Regions from separate parts of the Actinoplanes sp. NPDC048796 genome, predicted to be linked through region 3. Evidence: riboswitches for the same ligand, from Rfam matches in the RefSeq annotation. Region 3 holds a riboswitch; each other region holds the start of a gene.
What was found. Region 3 has a riboswitch for cyclic di-AMP ahead of AB0C26_RS12410 (transglycosylase family protein). Riboswitches for the same ligand answer to the same signal wherever they lie in the genome.
Positions count from the first base shown of each region.

Region 1: it holds a riboswitch for cyclic di-AMP, as region 3 does, so the genes downstream of both, AB0C26_RS22285 (transglycosylase family protein) here and AB0C26_RS12410 (transglycosylase family protein) in region 3, are expected to answer to the same signal.
Region 2: it holds a riboswitch for cyclic di-AMP, as region 3 does, so the genes downstream of both, AB0C26_RS13435 (hypothetical protein) here and AB0C26_RS12410 (transglycosylase family protein) in region 3, are expected to answer to the same signal.

Region 1 is NZ_JBEZGO010000005.1:143,217-146,478, reverse strand. It holds gene AB0C26_RS22300 (LLM class F420-dependent oxidoreductase) at 1-301, opposite strand, end outside; gene AB0C26_RS22295 ((2Fe-2S)-binding protein) at 367-1,122, shown strand; gene AB0C26_RS22290 (hypothetical protein) at 1,169-1,543, shown strand; cyclic di-AMP (ydaO/yuaA leader) riboswitch at 1,729-1,884, shown strand; gene AB0C26_RS22285 (transglycosylase family protein) at 1,887-2,570, shown strand; gene AB0C26_RS22280 (hypothetical protein) at 2,552-3,262, opposite strand, start outside.
Region 2 is NZ_JBEZGO010000002.1:1,067,314-1,070,575, forward strand. It holds gene AB0C26_RS13430 (hypothetical protein) at 1-987, opposite strand, end outside; cyclic di-AMP (ydaO/yuaA leader) riboswitch at 991-1,124, opposite strand; cyclic di-AMP (ydaO/yuaA leader) riboswitch at 1,335-1,470, shown strand; gene AB0C26_RS13435 (hypothetical protein) at 1,474-2,502, shown strand; gene AB0C26_RS13440 (glycoside hydrolase family 65 protein) at 2,549-3,262, opposite strand, start outside.
Region 3 is NZ_JBEZGO010000002.1:854,110-857,371, forward strand. It holds gene AB0C26_RS12400 (XRE family transcriptional regulator) at 1-329, shown strand, start outside; gene AB0C26_RS12405 (saccharopine dehydrogenase NADP-binding domain-containing protein) at 307-1,542, opposite strand; cyclic di-AMP (ydaO/yuaA leader) riboswitch at 1,654-1,825, shown strand; gene AB0C26_RS12410 (transglycosylase family protein) at 1,830-2,438, shown strand; gene AB0C26_RS12415 (nuclear transport factor 2 family protein) at 2,484-2,849, opposite strand; gene AB0C26_RS12420 (LysR family transcriptional regulator) at 2,920-3,262, shown strand, end outside.

The DNA.
Region 1 (3,262 bases), on a different contig from region 3:
GGCGGACCGGTACGTGCAGCGGCGGCACCAGGACGCCTGTGCCCAGTTCGATCCGCGAGGTCACGGCGGCCGCCATCGACAGGGTGACCAGTGGATCCGTGGTGTAGCCGTACCGTTCCGGCCACGGCACATCGGGCATTCCGTACAACCCGTGGGGTCCGGTCTGGTCTTCCGGGGTCAGCACCCGGTCGTACGCCCACAGGCTGTCGAAGCCGATCTGCTCGGCTTCCCGGGCGAACGCGGTCACGTCGTGCGCCAGGTCGTAGGTGGTGGTCTGCGGCAGGTTCACACCCAGTTTCACCGGGCCACCCTACCGTCCACTGGGGACGCGTCACTGAAAAGCGTTCGGGCGGGTATACAGCGGTGGTGGGAGATCTCGTGGACGCGCCGATCCTCGCCGCGATCGCGGCGGGTTTCGGCTCCAGCAACCGGGTGCCGGGGCTCGCGGCCGACCTGCTGGTGCGCGATCTCGAGGGCTGGATCCCCGCGGAAAGCCTGGTCGGCGACGGTGTCGAGGTGCTGCTCGAGGCGGGCCGGCGCCGGTGGCCGGCGGCGCAGCCGCACGTGTCGGCGGCGCTGATCTGGAAGGCGTACTCCTTCTGGCTCGCGGTTCCGGCGGTCTTCGGGTGGGTGGCGGCGCGCCGGGTGCCGCATCTCTCGCGTGCTCAGGTGCTGATCCGGTTCGACGACCGGTACGCGCCGGCGCGGCTCGGGCTGCGCGAGGACGTGCCGGTGTCGGTGCTGCCCGGCGACCCGCTGGCCGGTGGCGGAGAGCCGCGGGTCCGGGTCGCCGGTGACGAGGGCGCGCTGCTGGCGACGCTGCGCCGGACGCTGCTCGACGAGCATGTGACGCCGCTGCTCGACACCGTTGCCGACGCGACCCGGGTCAGCCGGCGCCTGCTGCTGGGGTCACTCTCGGCGGGGGTCGCGCACGCGGCTCAGCGGGCCGCCGCGGTGGCCGGGGTGCCGCCGGGGGAGACGACGGGCCGGGTGCTGCGGACGCTGGGGGTGGCGGGGCTGGTCGAGTGGAACGCCGAGCGGGTCCGTCGCCGCACGTGCTGCCTGGCATTCACGATTCCGCATCAGCGGCTCTGCGCGGACTGTTCGATCCAGCGGCGCTGAACCGAACATGGGAGCGCTCCCGTATGGGTACCAGGGAGGCATGCTCATGGCGTTGTTGTTGGATCTCGCGAACATCCTCGGTGGATTGCTGCTGGCCGCGGCCCTGCTGCGGCAGATTCCCCGGGTGGGCGGTGGGGTGGGCGGGTTCGCCGACAAGGTGGCGCCCTGGGGCTGGGTGGTCGGCGTCGTCGCCCTGGTGGCCGGCGGCTACTACCTGCTTGTGCACCTGTTCGACGGGCCGCACGTCTTCCACTTCGAGGTGGTCGGTATCGCCGTCGGCGTCGCGCTGCTCTGGGACCGCCTGACCGGTCGCAAACCGGTCGAACCGGGCGCCGCGCCGTTCGGCCGGGGACTGCTGCTGGCGATCTTCGGTCTCGTCGCCATTGTCGTCGGGCTGCAGGGCCTGGTAACGCCGGACTGATCGTGCCTGGTCGCGGCCTTGATCGTGGTGGCCCACATAACGGGACGAAATCGGGCACATTCCCGGCCTGGGCGTACTGAGAACAACGTCACGATCGCCCTTCGGGCCTTTGCCGACCGTCGCCGGGCGTGGTTACGGTCGGCCGGTCCCACGATCGTGGGCACCGCGGGCGGAACGCCGAGTCCTGCCGCCGCCCGACGGAATTCAACTCAGGCATGGAGCGGGGGACCCACACGTTCCTCGGCACGCCCAGCGCGTGCCTCGGGGTGAAGCCGCCACGTGCGGCCGGGCACCTCAGCCCGAACCCGACAGCTCACCTCGTAGGCGTGGAGGTTGTTCTTCCATGGCACAGACCCGTAAGCACACCATCGCCCTCGGCCTGACCACCGCCGGCGTGGCCGGAGCGTTCGCCCTGTTCGGTGCGGCCCAGCCGGCTCAGGCCGCGGGCAGCGTCAACTGGGACGCCGTCGCCCAGTGCGAGTCCGGCGGCAACTGGAGCATCAACACCGGCAACGGCTACCACGGTGGCCTGCAGTTCACCAAGAGCACCTGGAAGGCCTACGGCGGCGGCAAGTACGCCAGCACTGCCGACAAGGCGAGCCGCAGCGAGCAGATCCGGATCGCCGAGAAGGTCCTCGACGGTCAGGGCATCGGCGCCTGGCCCGTCTGCGGCAAGAAGGCCGGCTCGTCCAAGAGCTACAAGGGCCACAACACCAGCGGCGCTTCGGAGACGAAGAAGTCGTCGGTGAAGAAGAAGTCGACGAGCACGCACAGCAGCCACAGCACCCACAGCACGCACAAGAAGTCGACCTCGACGACCCACAAGTCGAGCGCGAAGACGACGTCGACCCACAAGTCGACGACCCGGACCAGCGGTGACTTCTACGTGGTCCGCGCCGGCGACACCCTGGCCAAGATCGCCAACCGCTACCAGATCGAGGGTGGCTGGGAGCGGCTCGCCGAGCTCAACAAGAGCATCATCGACGACCCGAACCTGATCTTCCCGGGTCAGCGCATCGCGATCTGAGCGATCTCCCCGAAAGTGACCCGGCGGCTCGCCCGGACCTCGGTGTTCCCCCGCACCGGGGCCGGGGCCGCCGCCAGCACCGCGGCCGCCTGCGATTCCTCGCGCAGGCTGCTCGCGGCGCGCCGGGCCAGCGAGGCGTCGTGCCAGGCCGTGGCCTCGGCCTCGACGGCCAGGTCGTAGCACTGGCGCAGCCACGCGGCCGAGGCCCGCGCGATCACCAGTTCCTGGTCGACCGGGTGCAGCCGCGCGTCCCAGCCGTTGCGCCCGGCGATCGCGTCACCCAGCGCCGAAGCCGGGAGCTCGCCGCGGCCGACCGCCGCCGAGACGGCCTGGTGCAGGAAGCGCTCCCGCGCCGCGTACTCCTCGCAGGTCCGCACCGACCACGGGGTGCCCCACGCCGCGGCCGAGGCCGCGCTCCGCACCCGGGCATCCGCCTCCAGCCACGCGTCGTACGCCGTGTTCACCGAGGCCGACGCCTGCTCCCAGATCTCCTGCCAGCGCTGCGCCGAGGCCGCCGCCCGCGAGGCCGCCACCTCGACCTCCGAGGCGAACTGGGCCGCCCGCTCGGCCTCCTCGGCCTGACGCCGCCGCAGGGTGGCCTGCGACCGCAGCGCGGCCACGGTCTCCTGAGCCGCCTTCCGGGGGTGGCGCATCGCCTGCGGGCTGCCCAGTAGGAGCAGAGCGGGCAGGGT
Region 2 (3,262 bases), 210 kb from region 3:
ACTACTGGGTAGCCAGATCCGCTCGAACCAGATGACGTACAGAACGCCCAGCCGGTCCGCGTTGTTGATGAAGTAGTTCGCGAGGTTGGTGCCGTACGTCTTGCTGGCGCCCGTGGCGACGCCGCCGAAGCCGTCCTTGTCGGCGGCGAAGTCGCAGGCCTTGCCCTTGGGATGCTCACCGCTGTTCTGCTCGCGGAAGCAGGCGACATAACGGGTGAAGCCGTCCGCTTGCGCTTGCTTGAGGGCATTGAGCGTCCGAGGACTCAGGCACCCGCTCGTGGTGGGATCAGGCTCGGAGCAGCTCTCGGAGGGCAGCGAGCCGTCGGAGTCGCGCGGCGCCGCGCCCGCCTTCTGCTTGCTGGAGGAGCTGACGGCCTTGTCGCCGGCCTGCGGCGCGTCCTGACCGGTCTTGTCGTTCCCGCCGGTGTTGGCGGCCTTCAGAGCGGCCTCGGCCTGCACCTTGCGCTTGGCCATGAGCGCGACCTGCTTCTGCTCGTTGCGCACCTCGGTGTCGATGGCGACCTTGGCGGCCTGCTGGGCGTCGCGGGTGTTCTTGAGCGCCGCCACCGCCGTGTTCTCCTTGACCGCGATCGTCTCGAGCGTCTCGGCCCGGTCGAGGAAGCCCTCGGACGAGCCACCCGACAGCAGCGCGCTCATCGGGCCGAGGCGCCCGGTGCGGTACGACTGCTGGATGAGCTCGTCCAGTGCCGCCTGCCGCGGGGCGAGCTGCTTGTCGAGCTCCTTGAGCTTGGCCGCCAGTTCGGTCTGGCGCTTGCGCGAGCGGTCCAGCGCCTCCTTGGCCTCGACGAACCCCTTGGAGGCGGCCTCGAGCTGCTGGATGAGGGTCTTGGGGGCGCCCTCGCCGTCGTCGCCCGTGTCGCCCGGCGCGGCCGACGCCGGGCCGGCCACCGCTAACGCGAGACCAAAGATCGCGACGAGCATCGCCATGGTGGCTGCCAGTCGTCGCCGGACAGTCTTCTGCCGCACACCTGTTCCTTCCGTCGGCCGCCGACCGAGTTAGCTGACGGGTTCGGGACGGAAGTTGATCCCTACCGCTGGCGCGGATTCACCCCGGAAAGATTGGTTCCCCGGCTCGTCCGGAAACGATTAGGCGGCGATCCCCGGGGGGTGGGGACCGGCACCGACCATACCGAAGACATCGAACGATCGACAGTTATCGCACGCGAAGCAATTGAATGGCGACGCACAGTAGCCACTATTACTGAATGTCACAGGTGGACTACGCGAATAACGTTTTGCCAGGCCTGAAGCCTCTCTTGTTCTCGGGTAAACTGACCGCCGGTCCGCCTAACCAGGCACCGCCCCCGAGGTGCCGGCGGCCACCGCCCAATCGCCGTGAGGCGAGCCGGGGAACCAGGTCAGTCATGGGGTGCATCCGCGTCAGCGGTAGGGATCGCTTCCGTCCCGAACCCGTCAGCTAACCCGGTCGGCGGTTAACCGGAAGGAACCTGCATGACCGTACGACCCCGCCGGTGGCTGATGCTTGCCCTGGCGCCGATCGTTTCTGTCGCTTTCCTGGCGTCACCCATATCTCCGGCCTACGCCGAGCCCGGCGACGGCACGTCAGCGGCGCCGGACGAGTCGGCCGGCAAACAGAACCTGACTCTCGACGAGCTGATCGAGTCCTCGAACCGCCGATTCGTCCAGGCCAAGGGCGCCGTGGCGAAGTCGACGGCCGCGCAGAAGACTCTCGCCGCCAAGATCAAGACGGCTGAGGCCCGCCGCAACGCGCTGATTCCCGAGGTCAACGCGATCGCCAACCAGCAGTACCGGTTCGGCCAGCTCAACGCGGCCAGCTTCCTGCTGAGCAGCAAGGGCTCGGACGACTTCCTGGCCCGGGCCATGTCGCTCGAGGAGATCAACACCGAGCACGACCGGAAGCTCGGCGAGCTGAACAAGGCGATCGACGAGGTCACGAAGTCCAAGGTGGCACTGGACGCCGAGGTCAAGAAGCAGCAGACCAACCTCGTCGCGATGAAGAAGCAGAAGGAGGCGGCCAGCCAGGCCCTCAACCTGGTCGGCGGCGAAGGCCTCACGCAGGGCCACGTCCTCGCCGAGTCGCCGAAGGCCAAACCCGCGCCGCGCAATTCCGAAGGCGGCTTCTCGCCCGAGTCGTGCACCGTGAAAGATCCGACGACCAGCGGATGCATCACCGCCCGTACATTGAATATGTACAAAGAGACGAAGAAGGCGGGCTTCAACAGGTTCGTGGGCTGTCACCGCGACGGCGGGCCGTTCGAGCACCCGAAGGGCCGGGCCTGTGACTGGTCGTTGCAGAACAGCGGCTTCTCGGTCGCGCACAACGCGGACATGAAGGAGTACGGGAACAACCTGATGGCGTTCCTGGTCCGCAACGCGGACCGGCTCGGCATCTATTACGTGATCTGGTACAAGCAGATCTGGTTCCCCTCGGAAGGCGAGTGGCGCGCCTATCACGGGCCCAGCGACCACACCGACCACGTACACGTGTCGATGCTCTGAGACAGGCGAAAGACGGCCCCCGGGAAACCCCGGGGGCCGTTTTCGGTTAAGCGGTGGCGCGCCGCACCGGGGCGCGCCCGGCGGGCTGGGTCGGCGCCGGGCCGGCCTGGATGGCCGGCGGGTTGGCCACGGTCACCGGCTTGACCTGGGTGACCTCGACCTCCTTGCCGTGGTGCAGCAGCACGAGCCGGGCCGAGCCGCCACCGTTGCGCAGCGAGTACGTGACCTCCTCGGGGGTCACGTTCACCCGCAGGCGCAGGCCCCGCCAGAGCAGAGAGAAGTCCAGCGCGTTGATCCGGCTGGGCAGCCGGGGCGCGAACGACAGCTGGCCGTTGAAGTCGCGCATGCCGCCGAGCCCGGCGACCAGCGAGATCCACGTGCCGGCCAGCGAGGCGATGTGCAGGCCGTCCCGCGAGTTCTGGTGCAGGTCGTGCAGGTCCATCAGGGCGGCCTCGCCCAGATAGTCGTGCGCCAGCTCGAGGTGGCCGGTCTCGGCCGCCATCACGGCCTGGATGCAGGCCGACAGCGACGAGTCGCGGACGGTCCGGGCGTCGTAGTAGGCGAAGTTGCGCGCCTTCTCCTCCGGAGTGAACGCGTCACCGCGGATGTACATCGCCATGACCAGGTCGGCCTGCTTGACCACCTGCTTGCGGTACAGGTCGAAGTACGGGTAGTTCAGCAGTAGCGGGTAGGCCTCGGGCGGGGTGTTCTCGAAGTCCCACTCCTGGAGCCGGGTGAAGCCCTCCGACTGCTGGTGCAC
Region 3 (3,262 bases):
TCCGCCCGCACCGCGACGAGGCTCGCGGCATCACGACGTGGTTGCTCTCCCACGAGAGCAACCAGACCGTGGCCAAGCTGCGAGTGACCCGTGCGATGCCCAAGGATCTGCGGGTCCACCCGGGCCGCGACTGGTTCACCGTGCTCTCGGGCACGATCATCCTGCGCTTGGGCGAACGCACCATCACCGTCCGCACGGGCGAGGCCGCCTCGTTTTCCACGATGGTCCCGCACGCGTTCGGCGCCCTCGACGGCCCGGCCGAGGTCCTGTGCGTGCTCGACCACGAGGGCGAACGCTCCCACCTGCTCAACCACGGCGACCATCACTGACGCTGGAACCGCGGGTGGAGATCTCCACGCCGGCGGCCCGAAGGCGCTCCACGAGCGTGTCGCCGAGCGCCGTGGCCGGGGTCAGCACGCCACCCTCACCCTTCGGCAGGTCGACGGCCAGGGCCAGGGCGCTCTCCCCCAGCATGATCGCCGTGCCGCTGTAGCCAGGATCGTGGTCGTCCCGGAACCGGGCCGTGTAGTGGGCGCCCGTCGAGGTGCGGCCGAAGAGGTCGCAGGTGAAGTGCCCCTTGTCGCTGGACGGCCCCTCACCCGGTTTCGGCAGCACGCGGTCGATCACATATCGCGTCGGCGGGAACATCAGACCCGCGACGAGGGCACCGAAGCCCAGCTTGACGCCGTTGGCGGCCACCGGGGACACCAGGGGCGACGCGCCCACACTCATGAACTCCCGATAGCGGAACTCGCGCCCGTACGCGTAACCCCGCAGCGCATTGCTGCGCCGGACGACCCGCGTGTTGTAGGACGCCATGAAGAACGGCGCGAGTGTCCCCCGCAGCGACGGATGTACCCGCTCGCCCCGAACGGTGGCGATGTCGGACTGCCGGCCGAGGTCCGGCTCGGCGGCCCGGTCCGGGCTCAGCGAGTACGGGCCGGCCGCGACCCGCCTTTTCGCCGGATCCCTCTTGACGGTGTCGAGCTGATGGCGCAGCGAGTCGATGGTGCCGCCGCTGACCCCGCCGCGCAGGCTCGTCACCACCATCGCGGTGTCGGTGAGCTCGCCCGCGCCGTCACGGCGAACGGCCTCGCTCAGAACGTGCACACCGAGGTCGGACGGGATCGAGTCGAACCCGCACGAATGCACTATCCGGGCACCGGTGCCACGGGCCACCTCGTGGTTGTCGTCAATGCTCTGACGTGCGAAAAGAACCTCACCGGTCAGGTCGAGATAGTCGGTTCCGGCCCGGGCGCAGGCGTCCACCAATGGCTTGCCGTATTTCGCGTACGGCCCCACGGTCGTGACGAGAATCCGCGTCGCCCGCGCGAGCCGGGCGACCGCGTCGGCGTCACCGGCGTCCGCGACCAGGATCGGCCATTCGACGCCGAGCCGGCGTTTCACAGCATCGAGTTTGCTTTCGGAGCGGCCGGCCAGCGCGATCCGAAGGCCATCGGGGGAATGTTCGGCCAGATGCCGTGCCACCAGCGCACCGACGAAGCCGGAAGCGCCGTAGACGACGATGTCGTGCTCGGTCATGGTTGCCAATTCTCCAACAAGCTCCACAAATGCGCGCGACACGATAACGTCGATCTCGCCTATTCCTATAAGAATCCGGCGGGTGCCCTTTCGCGGTCGCCGCCGGTCCGTACGGGCGGAACGCCGAATCCTGCCGCTGCCCGGCGGAACACATACTTACGGCATGGAGCGGGGGACCCGAGTTCTTCGGCGCTTTGGCGCGCCTCGGGGTGAAGCCGCGCACGCGCGGCCGGGCACCTCAGCCCGAACCCGACAGCTGACCTCGCAGGCGTGGAGGGTCTTTCGTCATGGCACAAATGTGCAAACCTGCCCGCGTCATGGTGGGCCTGGCCGCCGCAACTGTCACTCTGGCCGCCCCAGCAGCCCCGGCACTCGCTTCACCCCCGGCCGCCGCGCCGGCGCACGCCGTCGCGCTCGCCAAGGGCGGTTCCGTCAACTGGGACGCCATCGCCGAGTGCGAATCCGGCGGCAACTGGGGCATCAACACCGGCAACGGATACTACGGCGGCCTGCAATTCAGCCGCAGCACGTGGCGCTCCCACGGCGGACACCGTTTCGCTCGCACCGCCGACCAGGCATCCCGCGCGGAACAAATCCAAATCGCCGAGCTGGTCCGCCGTTCCCAGGGCCTGGGCGCGTGGCCGACTTGTGGCCGAAAGGCCTTCTCTACCCGCCAATATCGCAGTACAAACACGGTCACTCGCAAATCCACCGTCAAGGCTCCATCCACAGCGTCATCCACAGGCCGCTACTACGTGGTGCGCGCCGGCGACACCCTTGCTTCAATCGCCGCCAAGGCAAACGTGGAAGGCGGCTGGCGAGCCCTATACCGCCTGAATCGCGCCGCTTTGAACAGCCCGCATCGCATCTTCCCGGGTCAGCCTCTGGCGCTGTAATAGCTGCTCCCGGCGCCGGCGAATGCCTGATCGCCGGCGCCGGGATCACGACCGCGGAGTCTGGAATTCCGGCTGGTCGAGAACCCGCAGCCACGTGCCGTCGGGCTGGCGGCGAACCACCTGGGCCCGGGCGCCCGAGCCATCTCGCGGAGGTGTGGAGGTCAGGGCCAGCTCGCCGCTCAGCAGGGTGGGCAGCGGCTCCTCGGGCTCGACGGTGGGCATGTGTGGCAGAGCCTCCTCCCACATGCGCTGGATGGCGGCGCGGCCGACGGTCTGGCGTCCGGGTGGGTACGCCATCACGGCATCCTCCTCGTACAGCAGTGCGAGGCCTTCGGCGTCTTTGGCGTTGGCACGCTCGACGAACAGGCGGGTCAGGTCTTCGGGGCGCTGGGCCTTCTCTCGTTTCGTCATGCGTCCAGCCTTCTCGAGGCGGGATGAGAAGTCCAACGCATGGTTTTCATGGGAGCTAGAATCCGCAGTTATGGAACTGCGGCAGCTGGAGTACTTCGTGACGGTCGCCGAGGAAGCGAACTTCACCCGGGCGGCGGAGAAGGTGCACATCAGCCAGTCGGGCGTGAGTGCGCAGGTCAAGGCGCTGGAAAGCGAGCTCGGTGCGGAGCTGTTCGACCGTTCGGGACGAGTCGCCCGCCTCACCGAGGCGGGGGTGGCCGCGCTGCCGTACGCCCGGGCCGCGCTCGACGCCGCAGCCGACCTGCGCGAGGCCATCGACGAGGTGAAGGGCCTGGTTCGCGGGCATGTGACGGTCGGAATGGTGAGCGGCTGCGAGATCACACCGCTGTTCGCCGGGATCGCCGGCTTCCACG